Regions from separate parts of the Caballeronia eucalypticola genome, predicted to be linked through region 4. Evidence: predicted binding sites of a transcription regulator. Region 4 holds the regulator's gene; each other region holds the start of a gene.

The links. Region 4 encodes FNR, which switches genes on or off when oxygen is low (the NO sensors DNR and NnrR bind a similar motif). Its sites were predicted from a motif close to TTGATNNNNATCAA; they were not measured.
Region 1: a site for FNR is predicted at 7,400-7,413, ahead of ACMX25_RS14695 (oleate hydratase). Genes of this name have one in related genera too.
Region 2: a site for FNR is predicted at 6,671-6,684, ahead of ubiU (ubiquinone anaerobic biosynthesis protein UbiU). Genes of this name have one in related genera too.
Region 3: a site for FNR is predicted at 4,999-5,012, ahead of ACMX25_RS14710 (PHA/PHB synthase family protein). Genes of this name have one in related genera too.

What each region holds. Positions count from the first base shown of each region.
Region 1 is NZ_JBLKRU010000010.1:205,828-214,244, forward strand. Features, by position in the region: gene ACMX25_RS14670 (MgtC/SapB family protein) at 1-420, shown strand, start outside; gene ACMX25_RS14675 (EAL domain-containing protein) at 523-3,795, opposite strand; gene ACMX25_RS14680 (hypothetical protein) at 4,353-4,826, shown strand; gene ACMX25_RS14685 (helix-turn-helix domain-containing protein) at 4,970-5,431, shown strand; gene ACMX25_RS14690 (IS630 family transposase) at 5,428-5,976, shown strand; gene ACMX25_RS14695 (oleate hydratase) at 5,958-7,307, opposite strand; gene ACMX25_RS14700 (ornithine carbamoyltransferase) at 7,652-8,417, shown strand, end outside.
Region 2 is NZ_JBLKRU010000001.1:309,270-317,686, reverse strand. Features, by position in the region: gene gcvP (aminomethyl-transferring glycine dehydrogenase) at 1-170, shown strand, start outside; gene ACMX25_RS01460 (alginate lyase family protein) at 278-1,381, shown strand; gene ACMX25_RS01455 (L-serine ammonia-lyase) at 1,412-2,800, shown strand; gene ACMX25_RS01450 (thiamine pyrophosphate-binding protein) at 2,971-4,677, shown strand; gene ACMX25_RS01445 (AMP-binding protein) at 4,776-6,467, shown strand; gene ubiU (ubiquinone anaerobic biosynthesis protein UbiU) at 6,745-7,749, shown strand; gene ACMX25_RS01435 (U32 family peptidase) at 7,764-8,417, shown strand, end outside.
Region 3 is NZ_JBLKRU010000010.1:214,369-220,592, reverse strand. Features, by position in the region: gene fabI (enoyl-ACP reductase FabI) at 1-378, opposite strand, end outside; gene ACMX25_RS14720 (acetate/propionate family kinase) at 387-1,580, opposite strand; gene ACMX25_RS14715 (bifunctional enoyl-CoA hydratase/phosphate acetyltransferase) at 1,577-2,983, opposite strand; gene ACMX25_RS14710 (PHA/PHB synthase family protein) at 2,993-4,786, opposite strand; gene ACMX25_RS14705 (carbamate kinase) at 5,158-6,087, opposite strand; gene ACMX25_RS14700 (ornithine carbamoyltransferase) at 6,098-6,224, opposite strand, start outside.
Region 4 is NZ_JBLKRU010000009.1:95,295-103,711, reverse strand. Features, by position in the region: gene ACMX25_RS13170 (AtpZ/AtpI family protein) at 1-292, opposite strand, end outside; gene ACMX25_RS13165 (F0F1 ATP synthase subunit epsilon) at 289-732, opposite strand; gene atpD (F0F1 ATP synthase subunit beta) at 729-2,207, opposite strand; gene ACMX25_RS13155 (YoaK family protein) at 3,339-4,088, opposite strand; gene fnr (fumarate/nitrate reduction transcriptional regulator Fnr) at 4,115-4,915, opposite strand; gene ACMX25_RS13145 (response regulator) at 5,000-5,398, opposite strand; gene ACMX25_RS13140 (response regulator) at 5,557-6,204, opposite strand; partial or broken gene ACMX25_RS13135 (PAS domain-containing sensor histidine kinase) at 6,201-7,445, opposite strand; gene ACMX25_RS13130 (universal stress protein) at 7,652-8,143, shown strand; gene ACMX25_RS13125 (universal stress protein) at 8,188-8,417, opposite strand, start outside.

The sequences.
Region 1 (8,417 bases), on a different contig from region 4:
CGCGGCGAGGTGGTGCGCGGGCTGACGACGGCGGCAAGTGTCTGGGCCGTCGCAGGGATCGGGCTCGCGGCGGGTGGCGGGCTCTATGTGTTGGCGCTGGCGGCAACAGTGATCATCCTGACGACGCTCACGTGGGTCAAACCGATGGCGCGCCAGTTGCGCACGAAAGGCAAGCTGCGTCGGGAGCTGCGCCTTCAAGTGGATCGGGGGGCGATCACGCTGCCGGTGTTGTGCCGTGTATTCGGTGACGACGGGCCTCGTATCAGACAGATCCGCGTAAGCGAGGACGGCGACAACGAACAGCAGGAACTGATCACGATTTCGTTGTCGCGCATGTCGACCGTCGAGTTTGCTGCTTATCGCGACATGCTTTGCGATTTGATCGGCGTGCGTGAGGTCGAGGAAATCGAAGTGCACTGACGGGGAAATTACTCATCCTATCTTGCCCAAACACGACATTTCTATTTAGCGTCATCTTCGAACGCGATATAGCAGGGCGTGGCCGCCGTATCAAAGATTCCGTTACGTATCGTTCATCGACTCTCCAACCGCTATCAACGGATCGTAACCGCTATCCTCGCGAGCCGGTACGGCTGCCGCGACGCGGGGCGAGCCGTTCACGCCGCCTCGCGCGTGGGTCCAGGACCACAAATCGGCGGGCGACAATGCCTTCGAGAACAGGAAGCCTTGCAGCTCGTCGCAACCGATCGTACGTAAGATGCGGGCCTGATGCTCGCTCTCGACACCCTCGGCGACCACGCTCAGGCCCAGTTCGTGGCCAAGCTCGATGATCGCCCGGATGATGGCGAGATCCGCGGGGGCGTCGAGCATGTCGAGCACGAACGCACGATCGATCTTGAGCCGGTCAAGCGGAAAGCGGTTCAGATAGCTGAGGCTTGAGTAACCGGTGCCGAAATCGTCGAGCGATAGCTTGACCCCGAGCGCGCGGATCGCGTTGATCGTGGCCAGATAGTTCTCCGCGTTATCTATCAGGACGGTCTCGGTGATCTCAAGTTCGAGACGCCACGGGTCGACGCGATGCCGCGCGAGACTGTCAGCGAGCGTCCCGATCAGGTCCGGCCCGCTCAGCTGGATCGCTGACACGTTGATCGAGACGCGCACCGGCATCAGTCCCTCCGCATCCCACGCGGCGACCTGCCGGCATGCTTCTTCTATCACCCACGCGCCGATCGGAATGATGAGCCGCGTATCTTCCGCGACCGGAATGAACTGCGCGGGCGACACCTTGCCGATCTGCGGGCTGTTCCAGCGCAGCAACCCTTCGACGGCTACCAGTGCGCCCGTGTGCGCATCGACGCACGGCTGGTACTCGAGCCGGAACTCGTGCGTCGCGATGGCGGTGCGCAGGCACGCTTCGAGTGTCAACCGGTAGCGGGCGCGTTCGGCCATGTCGGGCGTGAAGAACTTGACAAGATTGCGTCCCGCCCCCTTCGCTTGGTACATCGCTGCATCGGCATTCTGCATCAGCGTCTCGATGTCCTCGCCGTCGTCGGGGAAAAGTGCCACGCCGACGCTGCACGACACCTGTAGCGTGTGGCCGTCGAGTTCGTGCGGCTGGCGCGCCAGCGGCAGCAAACGCTCATCGATCGTGCGCATGACATCAGCCGCGTTGCTGACGCCGTTCAGGATCACGGTGAATTCGTCGCCTCCGAGGCGGCTAACCGTGTCTTTGCTGCGCACGGCCTGCAACAGGCGCCGCGAGACTGAGCGCAGGAGGTTGTCGCCGATGTGATGGCCCAGCGAATCGTTGACGTTCTTGAAGCGGTCGAGATCGATGAACAGCACTGCGATGCGCTGCTCCGTGCGGCGCGCGTTGCCGAGCGCGATGGCAAGGCGCTTCACGAACAGCTCGCGGTTCGGCAGCTCCGTCAGCACGTCGTGCTCGGCAAGGAACTGGATGCGCGCCTCGCTCTTCTTGCGGTCCGTGATGTCGATCAGCGTACAGATGTAGTGAGACACGTTTGCGCGTCGATCGCGTACCGCGCTCAGCATCAGCCACGCCGGATAGTCGCTGCCCGCGCGCCGCCGCACGTGCGCTTCGCCATGCCATGCGCTCAAGCGATCGACGGAATCGATAACGGTCGGGAAAATGTCGTCATGCTCCTGCGCGCCGAAGAGAAAAGCGGGTTCCCGGCCCGCCACGTCGTCGGCACGATACCCCGTCGCACGATAGAACGACGCGTTGGCAGTCACGAGCCGTCGCTGTGCATCGAGAATCAGGATCGCCTCGGATGACGCCTCGAATACCTTGCCCCACAGCTCGAGGCGTTGCTCCATCAGCTTGATCTGGTTGATCGGCGTGAATGCGGTCAACACGGCGTCACGTCCCTGGAAGTTGAAGCGCCGCGCTGACAACATGGCCCAGGTGGGTTCGCTGGCGGCTTTCCAGTGCACCTCGAATTCGTCGACTGCCTCGCGATCGGAGAGTTGCTGGAAGAAACGCGCGCGAACCTCGGAGTCGAGACCGAAGGCCCACGGGTCGACCGTGCAGCCATTCAGCCAGTAAAGTGCGGGCTTGTTCACGTGCAGCACCTCGTGCCCGGGGATCGCCGTGACGACCATCGGCACGGGGGTCGCCTCGACGAGCGCATGCTGCGCGGCCGACGCGCGCGCTGTCGCCGCGAGTTCCTTCTGCACGTCGCGCTCGCGGTCGAGCTGCGCGAGCATGTCGTTGAAGCCACGCACGAGCTGGCCGATCTCGTCCTGGCTATGCCAACTGGCACGCAGCGAATGGTCGCCCGTGCGCCGCACCGTGTCCATCACGCGCGCGAGCTGGCGCAGTGGCCGCGAGATCTGCTGTGCGACGAAGTACACCATGCTCAGGATCGCGCACAGCAGAAATAGCGCTGTGCCGAGATGCAGCCACATCCGCTCAAAGAGGCCGCGCACGCGCTCACGCAGCAGTCTTTCGAGCTGATTGCCGGTCACACTCCACGCGTCGCTCACGCTCGCCACCACGCGCTGTTGCGCGCCATCGAGCGCGGCAAGCGTGTCCACAGCCGAGCCGGCATCGACCGCGGCGCCGGCCACACGGCGATACGCGTCGATCGCGGCGAGCATGCGCTCGACCGGCGGCCCAATCGTACCTGCGAGCAGGGCGTTCGCGGCCGACGCTTCGGCATAGTCGGAACGCAGCCCCTGCAATACTGCGTCGAGCTGCCCTTCGAGCACGAGGTAGCGGGTGCGCATCTCGTCACGGCTCATCGGTTTGGCGCGACGGCTCGCGCCGGCATCGTGCAGGTGCCGGCCGATTCGGTTGATGTCGCCAAGCAGCTCTGGATAGCGCAGGATCGACAGCGACATCGAATAGTAGCTGTCGAGGTCCGGGTCTAGAATCAGGTTCGACTGGTTGCCGACCCGCGTCACCAGTTCGCGTGTCGCTTCAAGGCCACCGTCCACTGTCGCGGCGCTGGCTTGCGGCATCGCACTGGCCGCAAGCGAGGCGAGCACGCGGGCATTGAGTTCGGCGCTCTGCATGTTCGCGCCATAGCGGCGCTCCGCGTCGGTCAGCTGGTTCGCCGTCCGTTGCAATCGATCGGTCGTCTGATGCTGTCCGGCCCCCGCAAGTGCAAAGTCGATGAGCGCGTCATGCGCAGCCGCGACGTAGGCATTGCCGATCAGCTCCTTGTCGGAGAAGTCAATCGCGATGTACTTCTCGTGGATCAGGATGCCGCTGATGTACAGCACCGCGCTCAGGTCGAGCAGATAGATCAGCAACAGCTTGCGGCCGACGCGAAGGCGCGCGAGGAACCGGAATAACAGGTTGCGTTTCATGGGTGCTGCCGCTCGACTGCGAAGCGTTCGCACCGGGCGCCGTAAACGAGACGTTTCACTGCGTTTCTCCGTGCGGGAACCTCGGACCCAGGTCAGGTTTGAAGTCGGCCCCCAATCACGCTATCGACCAGTTTAAGAACTTCTTTAGCCTCTGCTTAAAACTCCCCAACACGGTGCCGGAAACGCGACATTACGGTGCGAACATACCCATTACGGATTGGCGTAGCGTTGTTCGAGAACGGGATGACCACACCACAGCCACCTGAGCCAGCGAGCGGTCATTCCACGGATTTCCCTCTCGGGATTGAGGGGCCTCGGTCAACGCCATCCGAACTTGTGTAGTCTTGCTGCGCCAACAGCGCCGCGAAAATCCCGCGTCTGAACTAAGGATAAGCAAGATCGCCCGGGCCACGTGGCGCTATTACGGAGTCTGTACAAATCGCTATATCCGGATATATATTACGGTGTCATGCTCCGGTTCACCTCGGTCATCTGAAGCGAGAAGTCCTATGCGTGTTCAACCATTTGTTCGTGCCCAGCCGCTCACTGCGGAGTACATGAAACAGGATGCATCTGAGCACGTGCCCGGCAGCGACGGCCAGCGCGCGCGGCTGGCCGACCTCGATTCATATATGCACTGTTCGGTGATCGGCACCTGTCTTGCCAACGCCGATCTACGCGACATCGTTGTGCGCTTTTCGGCGTTCGACTTCCGTGAGGCGAGCGACTTCGAGGTGCATCATGCCGCGCTACAGATCGCCGCCGAAGGCGGCCCGGGTGCCGACGCTCTGCAGGAGGTATTGGACAATCGTTACAAGACGGAAATCTGGCGCTTCGAAACGGCGCGCAATGAACATGAGTTGCGTCAACTGTGGAGTGCGGTGCACCGAAGCGGCGATACGGCTGGCGCTTATTGGGCGCTGATGACGCATCCGCGCGCGACATGTGAGTTGCGCCAGCGTGTTGTAGGCGAGTTGCACGGGCTAACCTATCTGGTGACAAGTCCGTCATCGGCGTTCAACGCCGAGTGATCGAGTCTGCCGCACGCCGCGATCGTAGCCTCTGCTATGCAGTTGAAAGCGAGTCGATGCAACGCGCGCGCTCTATTAAGTGTTGCTGGTAAACGCGTTTGAATTTTGTTAACTTTCGGCGTCGCCATTACGCCGGGGTACCGATGAAGTGTGTCGTAGAACTGACCGAAGCCGAGGATCAGACGTTGCAACAGCTGTGCGTGAATCACAAACATCGCGACGCTCGCACCCGGGCCGCAGGCGTGCTGTTGCTCGGACGCAGGGTCAAGTTGACCGAGATAGCCTCCAAGCTTGGCGTGAGCGGCCAATCCGTTTACAACTGGGCGCACGCGTGGCGAGAGCAAGGGGTTTGCGGCTTGCTCACGGGGCATAAAGGCGGTCGTCCCCGCGCGCTATCCGAAGGCATGCTGGCCACTGCGACGGAAGTCGCACGCACGGAGTCCATGACGCTGGGGCAAATCGCAAGACACATTGAAGTCGTGCATGGCGAGCCAATGCCGTGCGCGCTGGAAACCTTGTCGGTCGCCCTTCGGCGAGAAGGCTTTTCCTTCAAGCGCAACCGTTTCTCGCTCAAAAAAAGCGCAACCAGGAAGACTTTGAGATGAAATCCGCCACCCTGGGAAAACTGCAATGTGCCGCTCGCGCCAACGCAGTACGCCTGGTCTATTTCGATGAAGCGGGCTTTGCCGCCTCGCCTCCGGTGCAAAGAGCGTGGTCACCGCGCGGCCTGCCTCATCGTGTCGAACCACGCTTGCATTGCAGGCGCTCGGTGCTCGGCGCCCTCGACTTCGGAGCCAACGCGTTGACTCACCATGTCACGAGCTCATCTATCAAAGGCGGCGCTGTCATTGAGTTCCTCGAGCAGATCGCCCTGCAGGGCGATGAGCGTCCGACTGTGGTGGTACTGGACAACGCTTCGATCCATCATGCAATTGATCCTGAAGTGCATGAGCGCTGGCTACGCGAGCATCGCATGCAACTGTTCTATCTGCCGCCATACAGTCCCGAACTCAATCTCATCGAGATCGTCTGGAAGCAGGCCAAATACCATTGGCGTAACTTCGTCACCTGGACGAAGGAAACTATCGACGACGAAGTCCGCAGCCTGCTCGGTGCATACGGCATCAAATTTCAAATCAATTTCGCCTGAACACTTAATTGCGGCTCTGGAATCGATCGGCGCTGCAAGACCGGCACCTGATATTTGGCGGCGGTTATCTCCGCGAGAATGGAGATCGCCATCTCCGCCGGCGTGCGCGAGCCGATGAAGAGGCCCGTCGGTCCCTGCAACCGGTCGACCTGAGCACGTGTCAGATCGAATTCCAGCAGACGTTCCTTGCGTTTTTCGGTGTTGATGCGGCTGCCCAGCGCGCCCACATAGAAAGCAGGTGATTTCAACGCTTCCATCAAGGCCATGTCATCGAGCTTCGGATCATGGGTCAGCCCGACAATCGCGGTATGAACATCAATTTGCAGTTCGGCGATGACATCGTCGGGCATGCCGCGCGACAGCGTGATGCCAGGTACCTCGAACGATGCGCCAAACTCTTCGCGTGGATCGATCACGACAACCTTACTGTTCAGCACGGCGGCGCGATCCATACCGCCGAGCGTCGAGCCTTCGGTCATTGAACCCAGCGTGACGATCACCGCATCGCGCGGCCCGACGGGGATCGAAACGCTACGCCCCTTGCGCTCGCAGACGATTCCCTCCACGCGCGTTTCGCCATTGGCTTCGTTGAGCACCAGATCACTCACACGCGTGCCGAACTGGAACTGGACACCACGGTCGTCGAGCCATTTGCTCAGCGGCCGGACCATCGAGTCGTATTGGTTGTAGACCGTGCGCATGATCCCGTGCAACTGGTTGAACCCCGACACCATGTGCACGAAGCGCAGCAGGTAGCGCTTGAATTCAACCGCGCTATGCCACGGCTGGAATGCGAAGGTCGTGCACCACATCAGCCAGAAGTGGGTCTTGAAGAAGGCAGGGGAGAAGTGGTCCGCTATACGGCTGCGGCCGAGCAGGTGCTCCGGTTCGATCGCGAGGCGTTCGAGCGTGAGGATGTCTCGTTCAGTGAGCCCGAACTCGGGTTTGTTGATCCGGTGGCCGTCGCGTACCAGACGAGACTTCGACGAAGTCTTCATCGTTTCATTCCAGTCCAGGATTTCCTGCGTGACCGTCTTGCTTTCATCGAGCGTAGGGATCGATGAAAACAGGTCAAACGTACATACGTACTTGCTCTCGAGCATGCGGCCGCCCGGCAGTACATAACCTTCTTGCGCCGAGCCCGCTGCGTCCAGACTTCCGCCTGCCACGCCAAGCGCTTCGAGGATCGTGATATTGCGGCCCGGAACATCGGCATCGCGGATCAGGAACGCGGCCGCGGCCAGCGATGCAATGCCGCCTCCCACCAGATAGAACTTGCTGTCTTCGGAGAAGAACGGCTTGGCCGTGCCGCCCGTGTACGCACGTTGCATGGAATCACCCTCGTTGAGATTGTGTCGAACGATGTTGACCGACGGGCAGGAAGGCACCGCTTTGAAAGGTAGCGGTCCCACTTAAACCGGGGTTGATACAGATCAACGAGCGGGGCGATGCGGTCCCTATGCTGAAACAGGTTAAACGTCGAAGAGCCTTGGCAGACGCACAGACGTAACACCGCCGGCACACCAGCAGCAGGGAGAAAACACTCACGGACCAGACGCATAGCAGTTTGCCGCTCAAGCCCGTTGCCGCCGATACGGTCATTGCTCAACCTGCCGCTCAACCCGGAGGCCGCAAGCTGAGCTTGCCGCTTCTTACGGGCGTTGTGATCGCCTCGATGATCGGCGGCGGCGCTTTCAATGTACATAACCGCAGTTTCCTGACGCTGATCGAATACACGCCACGTCAGATTCGCTACCTGCTCGACCTGTCGCGAGATCTCAAACGCGCCAAATACGCCGGCACGGAAATCGCGCGGCTGGTGGGCAAGAACATTGCGCTGATCTTCGAAAAGACCTCGACTCGTACGCGATGCGCATTCGAAGTTGCGGCTCATGATCAGGGTGTCCATGTCACCTATATCGATCCGGGCGCGTCCCAGATCGTTCATAAGGAGTCGATGAAAGATACCGCCCGCGTACTTGGCCGCATGTACGACGCGATCGAATACCGGGGCTACGGGCAGGAGATCGTGGATGAACTCGCCAAGTACGCAGGGGTACCCGTGTACAACGGGCTCACTGACGAGTTCCACCCGACGCAGATGCTCGCCGACGTGCTGACCATGCACGAATTCAGCAACAAGCCCATCCATGAAATCAGCTACTGCTATATAGGCGATGCCGATAACAACACGGGCAATTCGTTGATGATCGTGGGCACGAAGCTCGGCATGGACATACGCCTGTGTGCACCGCGCCGATTGTGGCCGCACGATGACCTGATCGCGCAATGCCGTACGTTTGCCGCGGCTAGCGGAGGTCGTTTGACGCTAACGGAAACACCGGCGGAAGCGGTGAAGGGTGTCGATTTCATCTATACCGACGTCTGGGTATCGATGGGTGAGCCGTTCGAAAAATGGGGCGAACGAATCGAGGAGCTGC
Region 2 (8,417 bases), on a different contig from region 4:
TGGTTGTTTCGGATGGCTGGAGCCACGCCTATTCGCGCGAAACGGCGGCGTATCCGCTGACATCGCTGATTGCGCGCAAGTACTGGCCGCCGGTCGGCCGCGCCGACAACGCTTATGGCGATCGCAACCTGTTCTGCTCGTGCATTCCATTGTCCGAGTACGGCGAATAAGCATGCGTTTCGAACTGTCCGCCTTTGCTAAAAGCCGGACAGTTTTGCCGGATTCACACAACACCAGATACCATCTCTCCCGAACCAAGCCAATCAGGGAGTTTTGCATGGCGCGACAGGTGCGAGTGGTGAGTAAAACGTGGCGTGTTCCGGCGATCATCGCGGCCCTTGCAACATCGGCAATCAGTGCGCCAAGCGCGTTTGCCGCAATGAATTTTTGCGCCGCGCCCGCGATGCAAACCAGTGAGCGCACGAACGCCGATCCGGGCGTAAAAGCACTGGTGCAAATGGTGCAGTCGCGGCTGAACGACCAGCCGAAGGCGCGGGCAACGCTTCATACGGAAGGCACCTTGCCCCATCAGGGCATCCGTGACGAAAGCGAAGAAGCGGAAAAGGATCTGGGATTAATGCGCGACGCGGCGCTGGCGTGGCGCGCAACGGGCAACGAAGCGTATTTGCGTCTCGTCGACCGGTTTTTATTCGCGTGGGTCACGACCTATCGGCCGAGTTTTAATCCTATCGATGAAACGAATTTCGAGTCGTTGATCCTTGCCTACGACCTGACGGCGAGCGCATTGCCGGTGAAGACACGCAACGCGTCGAGTGCGTTTATCTCGAAGATGGTGACGGGGTATGTCGCGGATATCGACAAGCAGAAACGGCCGCTGACCGGCACGTATCGGAACAACTGGCAGAGCCATCGGATCAAATTGATTTCGATGGGCGCGTTCACGACCGATGACCGCAAGCTGATCAACGCGGCGCAGCGGCTGTATGTGGAGCATATTGGGGACAACATTGCGCCGGACGGTTCGACCGTCGATTTCGCCGAACGCGACGCGCTGCACTACGTGACCTACGATCTACAGCCGCTGGTCACGGCCGCGCTCGCGGCGCGGCGTCATAACCGCAACTGGCTGACTGAGCGATCACAGTCGGGCGCGACGCTCGCCGCCGCGCTGAACTGGCTCACGCCCTATGCGCTTGGTACGCGCACGCACGAAGAATTTGTTCATTCGAACGTGCCCTTCGATGCCACCCGCCGCGAGGCCGGTTTGCCCGGTTATTCGGGCACGTGGGATCCGAAAAACGCGGCCGAATTGTTTCATCTATCGGCGCGGCTTGACGGGCGTTACGCGCCCATTGCGCTGCGTCTGGCGCCCACGCCGCCGGCCTGGCTCGCAGTTTGTTTGCCGTTGCCGGCGCGCTGATTTTTTAGCAGCACCTTTGCAGGAGCAGTCATGGCAGTCAGCGTTTTCGATCTTTTCAAAATCGGCATCGGTCCGTCGAGTTCGCATACGGTCGGGCCGATGCGCGCCGCCCTGATGTTCGTGCAAGGGCTCGAACGCGATGGTCTGCTGGACGCCACGGCTAGCGTGAAATGCGAGTTGTATGGCTCGCTTGGTGCAACCGGAAAGGGTCACGGTACGGATCGAGGCGTGATGCTCGGCTTGATGGGCGACGCGCCGGATACGGTCGATGCCGGGACCATCAGCACGCGTCTGGAGACCGTGCGCGCGACGAAAAAGCTCATGCTGCTGGGGCGTCACGAGATTCCGTTCGTGCTGAAGGAACACATTGCGTTTCTGCGGCAAGCGCTGGCTGAGCATCCGAACGGCATGAAACTCCACGCCTTCGATGCCAACGGCGTTTCACTGCGCGACTCGACATATTTATCGGTGGGCGGTGGTTTTGTGGTGACGGCGGGGGCATCGAATGTGAAGGTGCTGACCGCGATTGAACAGTTGCCCTACGCGTTCCAATCCGGCGATGAATTGCTCGCGTTGTGCCGTGAAACAGGCAAATCTGTAGCGCAATTAATGTGGGAAAACGAGCGCGTTTGGCGTAGCGAAGAAGAGATTCGTTCGGGCTTGCTACGCATTTGGGAAGTGATGCAATCGTGTGTGAAGCGCGGTTGCGGAATCGATAATCCCGACGCCGATGGTTGCCTGCCTGGTCCGTTTCAGGTTAAGCGGCGAGCGCCGGTTTTGTATCGGGCGCTGGTCGATAAACCCGAGCAGGCGCTGCGCGATCCGCTTTCCATGATCGACTGGATCAACCTGTACGCCATCGCGGTGAACGAGGAGAACGCGGTGGGCGGGCGCGTTGTCACAGCGCCGACGAATGGGGCAGCGGGGATTATTCCGGCCGTGCTGCACTACTACGACCGGTTCATGCCGGGATCGAATGCGCAGGGCGTGATCGACTTCTTGCTGACGGCAGCGGCCATTGGGATTCTGTACAAGATGAACGCGTCGATATCCGGCGCCGAAGTCGGATGCCAAGGCGAAGTGGGCGTTGCATGTTCGATGGCAGCAGCAGGGTTGGCAGCGGTCATGGGCGGGACACCGACGCAAGTTGAAAACGCCGCCGAGATCGGGATGGAACACAACCTCGGGCTGACTTGCGATCCAGTTGGCGGGATGGTGCAGATTCCATGCATCGAACGCAATGCGATGGGATCGATGAAAGCCGTGAACGCTGCACGCATGGCAATGCGCGGGGATGGCAGCCATTACGTGTCGCTTGATTCGGTTATTAAAACCATGATGCAGACCGGCGCCGATATGAAGACCAAGTACAAAGAGACGTCGCGGGGTGGATTGGCGGTGAATATTGTTGAGTGTTGAGCGAATCCGTTTGCCAGGGTTAGCGGTCTGGGTCGACGGCTAACCCCAAAACCAGCACCCAGGGCCCCCCAGCAAAACCCCTCCCTAGCGCCCGCGCCCCGCCCGAGCGTAAGCTATGAAATCCCCTGCCCATTGCCACTAGCGCGAAACCTTCTGGGAGATTTCATCGCATGACATCTGCTGTCCCGTCCGCAAACACCCTTCCGACCACGGGCGCACGCCTGGTCGTCGATGCGCTCCTCACGCACGGCGTCGAACGCGTCTTCTGCGTGCCTGGCGAAAGTTTCCTCGCCATCCTGGATTCCCTCCACGATGAAACCAGCCGCATCCAGACCATCGTGTGCCGCCACGAAGCCGCCGCGGCCAACATGGCTGAAGCGGTAGGCAAGCTGACCGGCCGCCCCGGGGTGGCGCTCGTCACGCGCGGCCCGGGCGCCACGCATGCATCAATCGGCGTCCACACCGCATTCCAGGATTCCACGCCGATGATCCTGCTCATCGGCCAATGCGCACGCGAACACATGGACCGCGAGGCGTTTCAGGAAATCGACTATCGGCGCATGTTCGGACAAATGGCGAAGTGGGTCGCGCAAATCGACGATCCGCGCCGCATTCCCGAATATCTGAGCCATGCGTTCCACATCGCAACCTCCGGACGGCCGGGCCCGGTCGTGCTCGCCTTGCCGGAAGACGTGCTGAGCGACGCATGCGAAGCCGTGCCCGGAGCGCCGCGTTATCAGCGTGTGGCAGCGTCACCCGCGCCTGCGCAGATCGCGCGTTTGCACGAGATGCTCGCGGCATCGAAGAAACCATTTGTCATTGCCGGCGGCAGCGGATGGACGCCCGAAGCCACGGCGGATTTCGCGCGCTTCGTCAAAGCGTGGCAGTTGCCAGTCGGCTGCGCCTTCCGCTTCCAGGACACGCTGAACAATAATCACCCGAACTACGCCGGCGATGTCGGCCTCGGGATCAATCCAGCGCTGGCCGCACGCATCCGCGATGCCGACCTGCTCTTGGTCCTCGGCCCCCGAATGGGCGAATCGACAACCGGCGGTTACACGCTGCTCGACATCCCCAAGACGAAACAAACGCTGATCCACATTCACCAAGGCGCCGAAGAACTGGGGCGCGTGTATTCAGCGGATCTGCCGATCGTTTCAGGCATGCCGGAAATGGTCTCGGCGCTCGTAGCGCTCAAGCCCCCCGCAGCCATTCCGTGGAGCGGCGCGATTGAAGCGGCGCATGACGCGTATCTCGCGTGGCGCAAACCTCGGCCCATGCTCGGCGATGTCCAGCTCGGCGAGATCATGGAGCAACTCAGCGAACATCTTCCCGCCGATGCCATCGTGACGAACGGTGCGGGGAATTACGCGACGTGGTTGCATCGGCACTATGCGTATCGGCACTTCCGGTCGCAGGTCGCGCCGACTAGCGGCGCGATGGGTTACGGCGTGCCTGCGGCCATCGCGGCGAAGTCGTTGTATCCGGAGCGCGTCGTGGTGGCGTTTGCGGGCGATGGATGTTTCATGATGTCGAGCCAGGAATTGGCGACGGCAATGCAGTACAAGCTCGCGGTGATTTTCGTGGTCGTGAACAACCAGCAATACGGCACGATCCGGATGCATCAGGAACGCCACTATCCGAACCGCGTGCACGGCACGGCGCTGACGAACCCCGACTTCACCGCCTACGCGCGTGCATTTGGCGCGCACGGAGAACTCGTGGAATCGACGGCGCAATTCATGCCGGCATTCGAGCGCGCGGTGAAAACGGGATTGCCGTCAGTGATAGAAATAAGGATTCCGCAAGATGCGAGCACCCCGGCGGCAACGTTGGATCAAGTGAGAGAGCAGGGAGAGAAATTGCGGCAAAAATAAACGCCAGCCGCTCACCGTGGCGGCGATGCATATTCGCGAACAAGGGGGTTTCACAAAGACCCGCGCAAAAGCGAACACAATCCAGGAGACGCAAGACCATGGCATCGCAAGCATTCCTGCAGGCACGAGACTTCCTGTTACGTCATCGCGACGACTACGCCACCGCGTACAAAGACTTCGCGTGGCCCGAACTCATGGAGTTCAACTGGGCGCTCGACTGGTTCGATGAATACGCACGCAGCAACCTTGCGCCGGCGCTGTGGGTGGTCGAGGAGAACGGAGACGAGACGAAGCTCTCGTTCGCGGAGTTGTCGGCGAGATCGAATCAGTTGGCCAACTGGCTGAGGCAGCAAGGTGTCGAGCGAGGCGACCGGATCTTGCTGATGCTGCCGAACCAGCCGGCGCTGTGGGAGACCATGCTCGCCGCCATGAAACTCGGCGCCGTCACCATTCCGGCGACCATGTTGCTGACGCCGGCCGACATAGCCGACCGCATGACGCGAGGCGAAGTGAAGCATGTGATCGTGGCATCGAGTGAAACCGCGAAGTTCGATTCCATCGATGCAAACAAAACTCGCATCGCCGTCACTATCCCGCAGAAAGCGACGTTGCCCGAAGGCTGGTTGAATTTCGCCGATGCCTTCAACGAAAGTCCTTCGTTCGAGCCCGAAGGCAGGACGCTCGCGACCGATCCGCTGCTGCTGTATTTCACGAGCGGCACCACTAGCCGTCCGAAGCTGGTGCTGCATAGTCACCAGAGCTACCCGGTGGGGCATCTGTCGACCATGTACTGGATCGGCTTGAAACCTGGCGATGTCCATCTCAACATCAGCTCGCCGGGCTGGGCGAAACACGCGTGGAGTTGCGTCTTCGCCCCGTGGAATGCGGGCGCGACCGTGTTCATCCACAACACGTCACGCTTCAGCGCAAAGGCCACGCTGGAGGCGCTCGTCGAGCACCAGATCACTACGCTGTGCGCGCCGCCGACCGTCTGGCGCATGATGATCCAGGAAGATTTATCGGCGTATAAGGTGCACTTGCGCGAAGTCGTTGGCGCCGGCGAGCCGTTGAATCCGGAGATTATCGAGCGCGTAAAAAAGGCCTGGAACCTCACGTTACGCGATGGTTTCGGCCAGACCGAAACTACCGCGCAAATCGCGAATTCGCCGGGTCAACCGATGAAACCAGGTTCGATGGGCAGGCCATTACCCGGCTACCGGATCACGCTGCTCGATCACGACGACAATCCCGCCCAGGAAGGCGAACTCGCGCTGATCCTCGACCCCAAGCCGCTTGGTTTGATGGACGGCTACGTGGACGATCCGTCGAAGACGCAGGACGCAATGCGCGGCGGGCATTATCGGACGGGCGATGTAGCGTCTATCGATGACGATGGTTACTTCACCTACGTAGGCCGCTCCGACGATGTCTTCAAGGCAGCGGATTACCGCATCAGTCCGTTCGAACTGGAGAGCGTGTTGATCGAACATCCGGCGGTCGGTGAAGCGGCGGTTGTGCCGAGTCCGGATCCGCTGCGGCTATCGGTGCCGAAAGCATTCGTCGCGTTGCGCAACGGTTATGAACCAACCAGGGAAACCGCCGGTGAAATCCTGAAGTTCGCCGCGCAGAAACTCGCCGCTTACAAGCGCATTCGACGCATCGAGTTCTATGAATTGCCGAAGACGATCTCTGGGAAAATTCGTCGCGTAGAACTAAGGAAAACCGAAGAAGCGCGAGGCAGCGACGCACGCCGGGAGAATGAATACTGGGAAGAGGATTTCAGCGCGTAGAAACTTGAACGCGCTGTACTGTCGCCGGAACCGGGGTATCGAGTCAATCCGGGAGTCGACTCGATACCCACGACAAAGTGTGTCGGTCATAAAGCATTCGTGACAGAACATCCGTAGGAAGACACGACTCCATTCGGAAAAGCTGAATTCACATCGAATCTGCGATCAAAATTGGCACCCCCGGTTCTCAAGTGAAATATCCATTGATCGACGACAAGCCGTGTAGCGCTCAACAGCCACATGCTCGTAGGCTTCCGCGAAACAATGGATTCTGTACATGCAAAAGCCCGAACTGGTGTGCCCTGCCGGCAATCTGCCGGCGCTGAAAACCGCGGTCGATCATGGTGCCGACGCCGTCTATATGGGTCTGAAAGACGCCACCAATGCGCGCAATTTCGCCGGCCTGAATTTTGATATCGATACCGCGCGCGAAGGTATCCGCTACGCTCACGCGCGTCATCGCCGGGTTCTGATGGCGATCAATACCTTCCCGCAAGCCGGAGAGGAAAAACGCTGGCACCAAGCCGTGGACATGGCAGCGGATCTTGGCATTGATGCCGTGATCATGGCCGACATGGGCCTGCTTGATTACGCTGCGCGCACGCATCCGCACCTGCGCCGGCACCTGTCTGTCCAGGGCTCGGCGACCAATTACGAAGCCATCAACTTGTGCCGCGACCTGTTCGGCATCGAACGGGTTGTGCTGCCGCGCGTTTTGACGCTGGCGCAAGTCAAACACGTTATTGCCAACACTCCCGTGCAAGTCGAAGTCTTCGGTTTTGGGAGTCTGTGCGTCATGGTGGAAGGCCGCTGCCTGCTGTCGAGCTATGCCACGGGGGAGTCACCCAACACGGCCGGCGTATGCTCGCCGGCTAAAGCCGTGCGCTGGCAGGAAACGGCTAACGGCACGCAGGCGCGCTTGTCGGGCATCTTGATCGACGAATATGGGCAGGACGAGCCGGCCGGCCATCCAACGCTGTGCAAAGGCCGCTTCCAGGTCAACAACGACATCTACTACGCGCTTGAAGAACCCACCAGCCTCAATGTGCTGGAACTGCTGCCCGAACTGCTCCGGATCGGTGTTTCCGCCATTAAGGTGGAAGGGCGGCAACGGAGCCCGGCTTATGTCGGCGAAGTGACGCGCACGCTGCGTGCCGCCATCGATGGAGCAACGGCCGGAGGGCCGCGCTTCCATGTGAAACCGGCATGGCGGCAATCGTTGGGGAAGGTGTCTGAAGGCCAGCAGGCAACATTGGGCGCTTACTCGAGACCGTGGAAATGACAGGAGCACGAACGATGAAACTGACACTGGGTCCATTGCTGTACTTCTGGACGCGCGATGAAGTCATGAAGTTCTATGCCGAAGTCACGTCATGGCCGGTCGATACAGTGTATCTCGGTGAAGTGGTGTGCAGTCGCCGGCGGGAACTGCGCACAGACGACTGGCTCGCCGTTGCCCGTGATCTGCGCGATGCCGGCAAGGAGGTGGTGTTGTCCTGTCAGGCGTTGCTCGAGTCGGAGAACGAACTCAGGGCGCTGCGCCGCTTCACAGAAAACGGCGAATTCATTGTGGAGGCTAACGACCTGGGCGCGGTACGTCTGCTGAACGACAGGCGCTGGGTTGCTGGCACGACGCTGAATATCTATAACGCCACCACACTCGCCTTGTTTGCACGGCAAGGCGCCATGCGCTGGGTTCCGCCGGTGGAAATGGCACAAGACAGGCTGGCGGCCGTCCTCCAGGATGCCCCGCCCGGCATGGAGACCGAAGTGTTCTCATGGGGCCGCCTACCCTTGGCGTTATCGGCACGATGCTTTACCGCTCGCCATTTCAATCTGAAAAAAGACGATTGCGAGTACCGCTGCCTTGAGTTTCCGGATGGTCTCGATCTTAAAACACGTGAAGGTCAGGCATTTTTGACCATCAACGGTATCCAGACTCCGTCGGCC
Region 3 (6,224 bases), on a different contig from region 4:
CGCCATGCGGATGAATGAATGGCAGGACACATCCATCGCGAGCGCGAAGCCCTCGGCCGAGCAATCGACAAGGCTCGCGTGAAGATCGGCACCGGGCGCGAAGGCGATCGAATGAAGCACGAAGTCGAGCTTTCCCCATTCCCGCTTGATGCGCTCGAAGACGGCTTCGAGCTGACCCGGCACGCTCACGTCGCACGCCATGATGAGGGCGGCCGGCAGCGTCTCGGCGACAGCGCGCACGTACGGTTCGGCTTTTTCGTTAAGGTAGGTGATCGCGAGATCGGCGCCGGGCTCGCGGAACTTGTGAGCACATCCTGCGGCGATGCTGTGTTCATTAGCAATGCCAACGACCAGACCACGTTTTCCGGATAGATCGATGATGCCATTCATGCTGTTGCTCCCGGGTCATGAAGAATGGAAATAGCTTCGTCCGCGATGATCTGCTCCTCGTCGGTCGCGAGCACCAACACGGTCACGCGGCTGCCAGCAGCGCTGATAATGGTCGCATTGGCGGCGTTCGCGTGGTCGTCCAGTTCGACGCCGATCCACGCGAGACGCCCGCATACCGCAGCACGGACCTCAGGCTGGTGTTCGCCGATCCCGGCGGTGAATACAAGGCAGTCCAGGCCACCGAGCGTGGTCGCGAGCCGAGCTGCTTCGCCTGCGATTCGAAACGCGAAGAGCTCGAGCGCTTCACGCGCTTCTGGCCGCGTACTGGCCGCGAGTTCGCGGCTGTCTGCACTGATGCCCGAAACGCCGAGCAAGCCGGACTGTTCGTACAGGATCTTTTCAATCGCTGCTGCGCTCAAGCCTTGCTGCTGCAGTAAATGAAGAACGACGCCCGCATCGAGCGCGCCGCAGCGCGTGGCCATGGGAATGCCGTCAAGGGTCGAAAATCCCATGCTGGTGTCGCGGCTTTCGCCTGCGTTCATCGCGCACAGGCTCGCGCCGCTGCCAAGGTGTGCCGCGATCAACTTGCTATGGGCAAGCTGAGGAAACTGACGCGCGAGCGCGCCGGTTATAAAGCGATACGAGAGACCATGAAAGCCGTAACGTTTGACACCGGTATCGAAGAAATGGCGCGGCAGAGCGAAGCGGCGCACGAGATCCGTTTGCGTGCGATGAAACGCGGTGTCGAATGAGGCCGACTGCACGAGGTGAGGCCGAAGGTGTCGAATCGCACGAATCAGCCGCACGCTTTGCGGCTGATGCAACGGTGCGAGCGGCGTGAGCTGGACAATCACGGCAAGCGTTTCATCGGTGATGGCAACCGGTCCGGAGAAAGTGTCACCGCCATGCACGACGCGATGCCCCACCGAGACCAGATCCGTCAGCGAAAAGTGCGTCGCAAACCAATTGAGCGTTTCGTCCAGCACTTCGTGCAAGTTTTCTGTGACGACTGCCTTCAACCCGATGTCGTGAACGACGCCATCGTTCTCCAGACGCAGCGACAGCGGCGCGTGCCGGAAGTCGATCATGCCTTGGCCAATCCTCGTCGCGCCATTGGACGAGACGCTGAACAGCCCGATCTTGATCGACGATGAGCCGGGGTTGAAGGTCAGCAACAGCGGAGCGCTCATGATGGCAACGACATGCTGAGCAGCGTGCGTTGCGCGACTATCCTGGCCAGCGCAACCGACGCCAGCCGCACGCGCAGGCTGTCAGAGCGGCTGGTCAGGATGATCGGCAGGCGCGCGCCGAGTACCAGCCCGGCGGCATCGGCTCCGCCAAAGTACATCAATTGCTTGGCAAGCATGTTGCCCGCCTCCAGGTCGGGTACCAACAGGATGTCCGCCTGCCCCGCAACCGGCGAGACGATCCCCTTCGTCGTGGCCGCTGCCACGCTGATGGCGTTATCGAAGGCAAGCGGGCCGTCGACAATCGCGCCGCTAATCTGGCCGCGTGCAGCCATCACGGTGAGCGCGGCCGCGTCGAGCGTGGTCTGCATGCGCGGATTAACGAGTTCCACCGCGGCGAGCACAGCGACTCGCGGCTGCTCGATGCCGAGCAGATGCAGCAGGTCGATCGTGTTCTGGCAGATATCGCGCTTCTGTTCTAGTGAGGGCGTGACATTGACAGCGGCATCGGTGATGAACAAGGGCTTGGGATAGGCGGGCACGTCCATCGCGTAGACATGGCTGATGCGCCGCCCGGTTCGAAGGCCGGACGCCGAACTCACGATCGCCGCGAGCAATTCGTCCGTTTCCAGGCTGCCCTTCATAAGGGCTGCGACCTTCCCCGCCGCGCCCATTTCGACGGCGCGCGCAGCGGCTGCATGGCTGTGTTCGACCGCCTCGATCGTCACTCCGGCGAGGCTCACTTGCGCCAGTTCGGCGGCCGCACGAATCTTCGCTTCCGGGCCGATCAGCACGGGATCGATCATCCCTTCGTTGCGGGCCTCGATCGCGGCCTTGATCGCCTCCGCGGAGCACGGGTGCACGATCGCCGTGCGCAGGGAAGGCATGGCCTGGGCTTCGCGGATAAAAGCGTCATAGCGACCGTGGCTTCGCGCCGAGACATTTGGAGGGGCGATCCGCGGCCATACGATAGTCTCGGCCGGCGCAATCACCGTTGCCAGGCCGATCAGGACCACGTCGCCCCGCTGGTTGGTGCAACGCGTATCGAGCAGCACGATCCGTTTGTCCGTGCGTTTTTCCTTGACGCTCACCGTCGCAGTCACGACATCGCCAGGTACGACCGGATGGCGGAACTGCAGGTTCTGGTCGAGATATATCGTGCCCGGTCCGGGCAGTCTCGTGCCCAGCAACGCAGAGATGAGCCCCGCCGTCCACATGCCCTGCACGACGACATGACCGAACATGTCGTGAGCGGCGAAAGCCGCATCGACGTTGGCGGGATTGACATCGCCCGACATGGCTGCAAACAATTGGATATCGTCGAGCCCGGCGGTGCGTACGAGCGAGGCCGACTCGCCGATCGTCAGTTCGTCGAAGGTGCGGTTGTGAAGGAGGTTGTCATCCATGGGTCGCTCTCAGTCCTGAACTAGGTAGGTGCCGGGTGCATCGACGAGGGTCACGGGTTCTTCAGCAGCGAGCCCCATGTGTGGTGGTGCGACGAGCTCCTTCGCCGAACGGCCGGCGAGCCAGGCGGTCCATGCTGTCCACCATGAACCGTCGCGCGGCTCAACTGCAGCGATCCATTCCTCCGGGCCGGCGCGAAGATCCGCCGCCGCTGCGTATTCAATCCTGAACTGCCGGTTCGCGTGACCCGGTTCGCTGACGATGCCGGCATTGTGGCCGCCGCTCGTCAGCACGAACGTGATCTCCGTGCTGGACAGGTAGTGGATCTTGTAGACCGAGCGCCACGGCGCGATATGGTCGCGATCGGTGCCGACCACGAACATTGGCGCGCGGATGTTGCGCAGCGAGTTGGGCCGTCCGTCGACTTGATACCGGCTCGACGCGAGGTCGTTGTCGAGGAATAACTTGCGCAAATACTCCGAGTGCATCCTGTACGGCATGCGGGTCGAATCGGCGTCCCACGCCATCAGGTCGAACATGGGCGTGCGATCGCCCAGCATGTAGTCGTGAATGACATGCGACCAGATCAGGTCGTTCGACTCCAGCATCTGAAACGCGCCCGACATCTGGCTGGTATCAAGATAGCCCTTCGACCACATCATGCTTTCGATGAAGTAGACCTCGCTGTCGTCGATGAACAATTGCAGCGCGCCGGGTTCCGTGAAATCCGTTTGTGCGGCAAGGAGCGATACGGATGCGAGCCGTTCGTCGCCGACACCCGCCATCGCCGCTGCGGCTATTGACAACAGTGTGCCGCCGAGGCAATAACCCGCCGCATGGACTCGCTGGTCCGGCACGATTTCGGCGATGGTATCAAGCGCGGACATGACACCGGACGTGCGGTAATCCTCAAGACTCAGGTCCCGGTCTTCTGCGCCCACGTTGCGCCACGAAATGCAGAACACCGTGTAGCCCTGGCCGACCAGGAAGCGGATCAGCGAGTTGTGCGGTGAGAGATCCAGTATGTAGTACTTCATGATCCATGCAGGCACGATCAGGATCGGCTCTGCGAAGACCTTTTCTGTCGTGGGACTGTACTGAATGAGCTCAATCAGATGGTTGCGAAAGACCACCTTGCCAGGCGTCACCGCGAGCGTAACGCCGATCTTGAACTGATCGACGCCGGCGGGAGGCTGGCCGTTCGCCTCGCGTCGCGCGTCTTCGAGCAAGTTGCACGCGCCCTGCAAAAGATTGGCGCCCAGCGTGGCCTGGGTTCGCCGTACAACCTCAGGGTTGGTGAACGGCGAATTCGTCGGCGAAACCATGTCGAGCAATTGACGTGCGCCGAAACCCGCGACGTTTTCGTGATGTTTCGTCGTGCCCGGCACGTCACGAGTCGCGGCCTGCCACCATTGTTCGGTCAGCAGGAACGTTTGCTGCAAAAGTCGATAAGGCTCGGTCTGCCAGAGCTCAGCGCGAAAGCGGTGGTCTCCGGGTGCGGGCTCCGCAAGTGGCGCGGCAGCGTGACCCGTCAGACTGCGAAACACGTAGTCACCAATCTGCCCTGCATTCGCGGCGGCTAGCGATACCAGCTCTGCCCTTTTTCCGGGCGCCGACGTGAGATGGATGAACCAGTCGGCAAAAGCCAGTGATTGCGCGGCAGGGGACAGACCACCCGTGAAACGAGCAATCGCTGCTTCCTTCGTGTAGTCCAGCACGCGAAAAGCGTCCGCGGCAGAGTGGGCGACCGGTTGCTGCGGGAGCATGGGGTTGCCGGTGGAAACAGTCCTGGAGCGAGTGTCCATGAAAATCCTTCAGGTCAGTATGCTTGCCTTACAGCGGCGTGTACGAATCAATGCGAGAGTCTTCTTCAAAACCCGAATGACTCGGCGCCGAGGGTGATGTTTTTCGTGAGAGCGTCAGGGGCTAGAACCACGAGCCCACGCGTCGCGGCCGTTATGGCTTGCCCGTGGAACAGCGACTTAAAAAGACCGTAGCGGTATCTGCTTCGGCAGAGTTGATCTGCGTCAAGTCGAACGTGTCGAAGTTTTCGTTGGGCCGATGCCGCATTTTCTTATTGAGGATTGATGGAAGACAATGGTCGACAGCCTGAATCCGCCGCTCGCGCTTGCGATCGCCGGACGTGATCTGCCCGGTGCCGAGGTCAAGCCGCTCATCAAGACGGCTGCGTAGCTACGGCCTCTTCAATGCCGGCCGCCGTTGCATCGATCGATGTCCCGGCATTGCCGGCGATCATTGCCTCGATGTCGCTCAACGCACCAATGACCGAGCGCCGACCCGTGCGGCTTGCAAAATCGCACGCGGCTTCGACTTTTGGCGCCATTGATCCAGCCGAGAAAGCCAGCTCGCCAAGCGCTGCTGGATTCGCACGGGCGACCGAGCGCAACGACGGCTTGCGCCAGTCCAGATAAACCCCTTGCACGTCAGTCGCGATGACGAACAGATCCGCCTTCAGTTCGGCCGCGAGCATCGCAGCGCTGCGGTCCTTGTCGACCACTGCCTTGACACCGCGATGCCGCCCTTCTGCGTCGGCGACTACCGGTATCCCGCCGCACCCCGCGCAGATCACCACACAACTGTGTTCGAGCAACCAGCGTACAGGCTCTATCTCGAGCATGCGCACCGGCTTTGGACTCGGTACGACACGCTGTAACTTGTCGCCTTGCGCGGTCACGGTCCAGCCTTTTCCCTGCGATGCAACCGCCGCTTCGGCGACCGCGTACCTGGACCCGATCGGTTTGTCGGGGTGTTCGAAAGCCGGATCGGACGCGCTCATTTCAACCATGCTCAGCAAGCTCACGCAAGCCCGTCCCGCAGGCAGCAGGTTGCGCATTTCCTGCTCGATCATGTAACCGATCATGCCTTCCGTTTCCGCATCGAGGACGTCGAGCGGGAAGCTGCCCGCCTGCAGCGCGAGCATGCCAACCTGTGGTCCGTTGCCGTGCACGATCACGAGGTCGTTGCCGGCCGCTGCCTTCGCGAGTTGTGCGGCAGCGATCCGCACGTTGTTGCGCTGCGCTTCGGCGCTGACCGCCTCACCGTGCTTGAGCAACGCGTTACCGCCCAATGCGATCACCATCAGCATTGCGTTCTCCTCACTCGGCCAGCGTGGCGACGAGAACAGCCTTGATCGTATGGAGACGGTTTTCCGCCTGCTCGAAAACAATCGATGCGTCCGATTCGAACATGTCGTCCGTCACTTCCACGCCATTCAGCAAGCCG
Region 4 (8,417 bases):
TCCATTTCCATGCGGACCATAATCCAACGGCTGCGCCTGCCATGAGTAGCGGCGCCGAGAAAAACACGCCGGTGTTGAAGTGCCGATCGAGCCAATGGCCGATGACAAGCCCAAGCAGCGTTGGCACGACGATGGTCCAGCCAAGAATGCCGATCTGGCCGAGACGCACGCCAAGCGATGGTTCCGGCTCTTCCCGCAACTCGCGTTCGCGTTGCACGGCTTGCCGCGCGGCATGCGCCATGCTGTCGTCGTTGCGCTTTGGGTCGATATCGCCAGGTGAGGCTTGAGTCACGGCCCTGCTCCATCGGCCGATCCGGCGCTTGGGCGCAGATATCGGAGCAACTGGCGAACGGCTTGCGCATGAAGACGGGTTTCATCCACGCGCGCACGACGCACTGCGTCGAGCTGCGCTGCGCGCGCGGCATGGACTTGCGCCTCGAGTACTTCGAGCGACACGCCGCTCGTGCCCATCACACCTTCACGGCATGCAATCGATACTTCGTGTCCGCCCGATACGCGCAGCACGCCTTCCTTTACCGCGCAAAATTGTTCGATGCCGTCGGCGGCGTGCCATCGGAGAACGGACGGCGCGAGCACGGTCAGGAACGCCGCGTGGCCCGGCAAAATGCCGAAGCTGCCCGTGGCGTCTTCGGCACGCAGCGCTGCGACCTCCATGCTGTCGAACAGCACGCGCGACGGCGTGGCGATGACCAGGTGCAGGAGCGCGCTCATGATTCGACCTGTTCCGCAACAGGCCCGGTCTTGGCCGCCGTTGCCGTTGCCGAGGCCGCTTCGCGAGCACGGGCTTCATCGAGTGTGCCGATCATGTAGAGCGAGCTTTCCTGCCAGTTGTCGCAATCGCCGGTGAGGATTGCCTTGCAGCCGGCGATCGTATCGGCGACCGCCACTGAGCGGCCGGGCACGCCCGTGAACGCCTCCGTGACGGTGAACGGCTGGCTCAGGAAGCGCTGCAGCCGGCGAGCCCGTCCAACGATGCGGCGATCGTCCACGCCCAGTTCCTCGACTCCGAGCAGCGAGATGACGTCCTGCAGTTCCCGATAATGTTCGATGGTCTTGCGTACCTCAATGGCAACCGCTGCGTGCTCGTCGCCGACGAAGGCCGGATCGAGCAGGATGGACGACGAAGCGATGGGATCGATGGCGGGATACATGCCCTCGGCGGCCATCGAACGCGACAGGACGATCATGCTGTCCACATGCGCCGCGATGGTCGTCACGGCGGGGTCGGTGAAGTCATCTGCCGGAACATAGACAGCCTCGATCGCGGTCACCGATACACCGCCGACCGACACAATGCGCTCCTGCAGCGCGGCCACTTCGCTTGCGAGCGTTGGCTGATAGCCGACCCGCGAGGGCAGCCGTCCAAGCAGGCCAGAGACCTCGGCACCTGCCTGGACAAACCGGAAGACGTTGTCCATTAGCAGGAGCACGTTCTGGTGGCGTTCGTCGCGAAAATATTCCGCGACGGTGAGCGCCGTCAGCGGCACTCGCCAGCGTGCGCCCGGCGGTTCGTTCATCTGGCCGTAGACCAATACCGTCCGCGGCAGCACGCCGGAGTTGCGCATGTCGAGCAGCATCTCGTGGCCTTCCCTCGACCGTTCGCCGACCCCGGCGAAGACCGAGATGCCTTTGTAGCGTTCGACCATTGCGTGGATGAGCTCCATCACGAGCACGGTCTTGCCGACGCCGGCGCCGCCGAAGGTGGCGGCCTTGCCGCCTTGTGCAAGCGGGGTCAGTAAGTCGATGACCTTGATCCCGGTCCAGAAGATCTCGGTGGCTGCGCTCTGCGATGCAAACGGCGGTGGGGCGCGATGAATCGGGCGGCGCGGGACGTCGTCGGCGAAGGGGGCGCCGCGGTCTCCCGGCGTGCCGGTGACATCGATCAGACGACCTAGCATGGCTTCACCTACCGGCACGAGGATCGGCCCGCCGGAGGCACGCACGGCTGTGCCGCGATTCAGCCCGTCGGTGGATTGGAGCGCGAGTGCGCGGACTGTGTGTTCGTCGAGGTGAGCTTGTACTTCAGCGATGATCGGTGGTCCGCGATCCGTGAAGATGGACAGAGATTCTTCGATGAGCGGTAACGCGGTGTGGTCGAACGCGACATCCACGATTGCGCCTCGTACTGCGACTACGCGGCCTTGGGCGCGTTCACTCGGACTCGCGTTCTCCACGCCATCCGTCAAGGGATGGTTTTCGGTGGATGCGACCGCGGGTCGAGTGTTCAATTTGCTTGCCTTTGGAGGGGGTGTTCTTTCTTGCAACTGAAAGGCGTGTATCGCGTTGTTCGCGGGTCGGGCCGCCGTGCGCGATCAATAGTGATGGCGAGAGTCAACTGTATCGGGAGGGGCAATCGGATGATTGATCTGTATCAAGGGAAGAGGGGCGATAGCGGTCAGGGGCAGTGCCAGGTTGCGCGGGTTCTGCGTTAGCGGTCGGGTGCATTGCCGGGTTGCTGCTTTCCAGGTCTTCGCGGGTTATGTGCTAGCTGATCTCTTTATCACTATTAGCCACTGCGCGTGGCGGCGCGTCATTTCTTTGTCCAAAGCGACAAAGAAACGAAGCAAAGAAAACGCTTTCACCTCTCTAAAAATTAAGTGTCCACAGCGTGCAGTTCCATTTCATGGGTACCCCAAAAGCACGGTGCTCGCCAGAGCCACGGATGTGTGAAACCCTCCTTCTCGCGAATCCTGACAGTAAAACGCTTCGCCCCGTACGCTCTCGGGCAAGCCCCCTCGCCATAGAAACCCGCACCGCCCCACCCTTATTTGCCGCTGTGGTGCTTCGCGGGTTATCTATCAGTTTGCAATGTTATTTGCCGGGTTATGCTTTATGCATTCTGCAGATCCATTTCTTGGTGGTTTAAAAGATGGTTCGGCATGCATATAAGTTTGGAGGTTGGTTTTCCGCGGATAGCGCGGGGCGCTCCTTGGGCGGGTTCAGTCGTTAGTGCTTGCCCGAGAGCGTACGGGGCGAAGCGTTTTACTGTCAGGATTCGCGAGAAGGAGGGTTTCAAACATCCTAAGCTCTGGCGAGCACCGTGCTTTTGGGGCACCCATGAATGGGACTGCACGCTGTGGACACTTAGGGTAGAGCGGTGAAAGCGTTTTCTTTGCTTCGTTTCTTTGTCGCTTTGGACAAAGAAATGACGCGCCGCCACGCGCAGTGGCTAATAGTGATAAAGAAATCAGCTAACGTATAACCCGCGAAGACCTGGAAAGCAGCAACCCGGCAATGACTCAGACCGCTAACGCCAGAACCTACCCCACCCACCAACTCCCTATACCCATTCAAGCGATCAAATCCGCGCCACGATTTCACCTCCTCTGCCCGACTAAATCATCCACCAACGGCACGACAGCCAACACAACCAGCATCGCCGACAACGGCAGCGTCGATATAAACCCCACATACTTGAAACCCAACGCGCCAGCAAGACCGCCAATAAAGAACATGCCAAGCAGCGAAGCCAGCAACCGCAGCCTGGACCGATCCGCCCTGACTGCATTAACACCAGGCCCGGCCTCCGACACATTCCAGTAAAAAAGCTTGCCAATCTCAATGCCAATATCCGTGACAATGCCGGTCATATGCGTAGTGCGGATCTCGGCTTTGGATATCTTCGTAATGATTGCATTCTGCAACCCCATCACGTAGCACAACAACCCTACAGTGGCGGGCACGAACAGAAACCGGTTGTTTTCCAGGTTCGAGCCAAGCAGCCCAAACACAAGCAGCAGCACGGCTTCCAGCATCAACGGCAATGCGTATTCGCTTTGCGCCCGCCGGCGCCGGCCCCAATTGATCATGATCGCGGAGGTCGCCGCGCCCGTCATGAACGCCGCGAGTGAACTCAATCCCGCAACAATCAGGCCGAAGTCGCTTGCCGCGAGGTTATCGGCGAGTGCCGATACGATCCCCGACATATGCGAGGTGTACTGACCAACAGCAAGGAAACCGCCCGCATTGGCCGCGCCCGCAATAAACGCCAGCCAGCGCCCAAGGCGCCGGTTATTTTGATCGGTGCGCTGCGGCCGCGTGAAACCTCGCAGATACTCAATAGGCATGTCCGTTCGCTTCGCTTGGGCCTCAGTCAAACACCCGCAAGCTTCTCGCTGTCGAGAATGTGCACCTGCTTGCCGTTCGTATCGATAACCCCGGCATGCTGCAGCTTCGAAAACATCCGGCTGACGGTCTCAAGTTTCAACCCGAGATAGCTGCCAATCTCTTCACGCGTCATCCGCAAATTGAATTCGGCGGAAGAGTAACCCCGCGTCTTCATCCTCGACGACAGATTGAGCAGGAACGCAGCCACACGCTGCTGCGCAGTCATGGTGCCAAGCATCATCATGAGACCGGATTCACGCACGATCTCGCCGCTCATCATCCGATGCACATGCTGCTGCATGGCCTTCACGTCGTGGCAAAGATCCTCGAGCAAGTCGAACGGAATCACACACACCTTGCTGTCTTCGAGCGCGATCGCATCACAATTCTGTTCATCGGAGCAAACGCCATCAAGTCCAAGCGGCTCGCCTGCGATATGAAAGCCCGTGACTTGCTCGTGGCCATCGCGATGCGTAATGACCGTCTTGAAACATCCGACACGCACGGCGTAGATGCTTTTGAATTTATCGCCGGCACGGTAGAGCGTCTCGCCACGCCGTACGACCCGCGTGGAGCACACAATGGCATCGAGCCGCGCCAGCTCCGTCGCGCTCAGGTGAGCCGGCATGCAGATGGAATGCAACGAACACGCGGAGCAGTTCGTGTCCGCACGCGTGGCCGGTGGTGGCGGGCTCGTGATGGCGGAGCGCGCCAGATAAGCAAGGGGAATCGCAGCCGTTGAAGCAGCGGGCGCGTAAGTGGACGCATAAGCGGTAGCTGAGGTCATGCCTGTCTCCAGAAGAGTCGGACGATCACTGAATAGATGAACGGACAAGATGCGAGGATTGCAGTCGAGGCGAGTAGAAGACAGTCATGCCGGCTCGCAGGGCGTCGGCTCGGGACGGTGCTCGTTGGCCAGTCGCACGATGGTGTCGCGGGCGAGTTCGTACTCGCTGGTCTTGTCGAAGAAATAGCTCGCGCCGGCGCGCTGGCATGCAGCACGAAACGCCGGCCCCGAATGATTGGTCAACACAATGGTCACAACAGGCGGCTCGGCACGCCCCAGCGCCGCAACGATCGCCATGCCGTTGCCCGCGGCCAGATGCGGGTCGACGATCACCAGATCCGCGCGCGTCATGCGGATACACCCGAGCGCTGTATCCGCTTCTTCGGACTCGCCCACGACCACCACGCCAGCCAGCGCGTCGATCAGCGCAGAGAGGCGGCGGCGCACAAGGCCGGAGTCATCGATAAGGAAGATCTTCAGCATGGCGCGCAACCGTTTGAGTTCATGCCTCGAAGTATGGTCGGGGCTATCTCAAAATAAAATCGGCAAGCGGCCAGACATGACGTAGGGGTTTGGGAAGGGCTGTAGGGATTGGACTACACGCCTTTTGCGAGCGTGAAGACCCAGAGGTATTCGGCGTATCAGTCGTCGCAGTCGTCGTCGAACAGCTTGTGGCGCATGGCGTAGCGGACCAGCGCGGTGTCGTGCGGCATCTGCATTTTTTCGAGGATGCGGGTCTTGTACGTGCTGACCGTCTTGGCGCTCACCGACAGCGCCTGAGCGATCTGCGTGATCGTTTCACCGGCTGCGATGCGCCGGAACACCTCGAATTCGCGGTCGGAAAGCCGCCGGTGCGGCAAGTCGTCTGCGGGTTCATTCAGGCTTTGCGCGAGCCGCTCGGCCATCGCGAGGCTGACGTACACACCGCCCGCCGCGACCTTGCTCACGGCCGTGACCAGCTCGGCGCTCGCGCTTTCCTTGGTCAAATAACCCGACGCCCCCGCCTTGAACGCGCGCACCGCGTACTGCTGTTCGGCGTGCATGGTCAGGACCAAAATACGCAGCGCCGGTTTCTCGTCCTTGATCTGCTTGAGCAATTCGACGCCGTTCCTGCCGGGCATCGACAAGTCGAGGACCAGCACGTCCGCGGGCGTGGCGCGGATCATTGCCATGGTGGTGGTGCCATCGCTGGCTTCGCCAGCGACTTCCAGGCCGCTCGCGCTGCGCAGGATATGGCGCAGGCCGTCGCGCACGAGCGCGTGGTCATCGGCGATCAATACTCGGGTCATTGCAGCGGTTCTTCCTCGGTGTTTTCCGGATTGTCGGAGAAAGGCTCGTCCTGTTGCAAGGTCGCCAGCGGGAACGTCACGGTCACGGCGAACCCGCGTCCGATGCCCGATTCGATCGACACCGACCCGTCCAGCCCGTGCGCCCGCTCGCGAATGCCGATAAGACCAAACGACTTGCGCCCGGCGTCGACACGCTCATGCGCGCCGATGCCGTCGTCGGCAATGCGCAGGATGCAGCGGTCGCCTTCCAGGTACAACGCCAGGTCGACACGGGTAGCTTGCGCGTGGCGCGCCACATTGGTCAGCGCTTCCTGCACGATCCGGAACACGGCAGTCGCGCCGTCGCGGCTGAAAATGGTGTGGCGCGCGTCGATCTGCCGCTCGACGTCAATACCGTAGCGGTTCGTAAAGTCGATCGCCAGCCAGTCGATAGCCGGAACCAGGCCCAGGTCGTCGAGCATCACGGGGCGTAGATCGGCGGCGATCCGGCGCATCGAGGCGACGGTTGCGTCGATCAGGCGCTGCATGCCGCGCAATCGCGCACGCGCGTCGGCGTTGGTTCCGGCGTCGAGTTCGAGTGACGATATATCCATTTTCAACGCGGTCAATTGCTGGCCCAGGTCGTCGTGCAATTCCCTTGCAATACGGGACTTCTCTTCCTCGCGGATACTCAGAAGATTCGCGGAGAGCTCCCGCAGTTCCTCGTGCGAGCGCTGCAACGAACGTTCGGCATCGATTTGCGCGCTGATGTCGCGCAGCATCACCGTGTAGAGCTTGCCGGTTTCATCGCCGAACTGGGAGATCGATGCTTCGAACGGGAACTCACTCCCAGTCGCGCGCAGACCGTACAGTATGCGCCGCCCGCCCATTTGCCGGTCTGACACGCCAGTCACGCCGAACTGGCGCACATGCCCTTCGTGACCGGCGCGAAAACGCTCGGGAACGAAGCGGGAGAGAGAAGTGCCCAGCGCGTCGGCTGCAGGACAGTCGAACAGACGTTCCGCCATCGGATTGAACATGATGATCCGCTGGTTTTCGTCGATGGTAATGATTGCTTCCGTCGACGACCGGATGATGCCAAGCAGCCGCGCTTCATCAAGCCGCGTTGGGACGGGTTCCGGGGCTTTAGGGGCATTCGTACTCTTGTGCCTGAGCGCCATGAAGGCCGCGCCCGCAGTGAGCAGGAGGGCGGCGGCCATGCCAGCCACGCCCGTTACGCGGGGCGCTCGACCGGCGCCGTGTTGCGATGCCGTGTTACGCCGTGTCGCGGACATGGGGTCTCCGGGAATAGGGGAAAAGCGTGCTGCTGAAGGTGTGCGGATCATACCGTGCCGCTGCGAACGTGATTTGAGCGGTGTACCGCCCGGCCGCATGAATTGATGTGGATCAAGCGACCAGCAGGCCTGCACGCGGACACTGAAAGATGAAGGACATCCAGGGGACAGTCATGTACAAACGAATTCTGGTGGCGCTCGACGGCAGCCTCAGCGCGAACCTCGCGCTTGAAGAGGCGCTCAGGCTGGCGCAGCCCGCCGATGCGATGTTGATGGTGACGTACGTTATCTCGCACGACGTCCGCAATCTTGCGGACGGCGCTATCGGAGAGGAAGTGGGAGGCGATGCCGGCATGCACTGGCAACTCGATCATGCACTCGAGTTGTGCGAGCGGAGTGTTGTAAAAAGCGGTGTAAAAAGCGGTGCAAGCAGCGGCATACGCTGCACTACCCAGATCGTTGATGCACACGGCGCGAGCATCCCGGGCGCCCTCATGCAGGCGGCTCTCGCATTCGAAGCGGATCTTATCGTGATGGGGTCGCATGGTCCGCGTGGTGTGCGCCGGCATTTGATTGGCAGTGTCGCGGAAACGATTCTGCGGTCGAGTCATGTTCCTGTCCTCACCGTTCGCGACGATGAACATGACGCGGCACTTCCGCTGTAGTGCATTCCCTAAAGGCTCGACCGGCGTCGGCAAGACCGCGCCATTTACGTTGATGCGCCCGCGACGTCCAGCGTGCTGACTATGCGCGGTCCATTTGTTTTCGCGGAATGCAGCGGTACCAGCAGCACCGGCCGGGTCGAGATCCGCAAGAAACGCTCGGCCACGCTGCCCAGCACGAGCCTTCGCCAGCCGCGCCGGCCATGCGTGCCCATGACCACGAGATCGGCGCTGAAATCTTTCGCGGCGGCCGTGATCCGTTGAGCGATGTCATCAC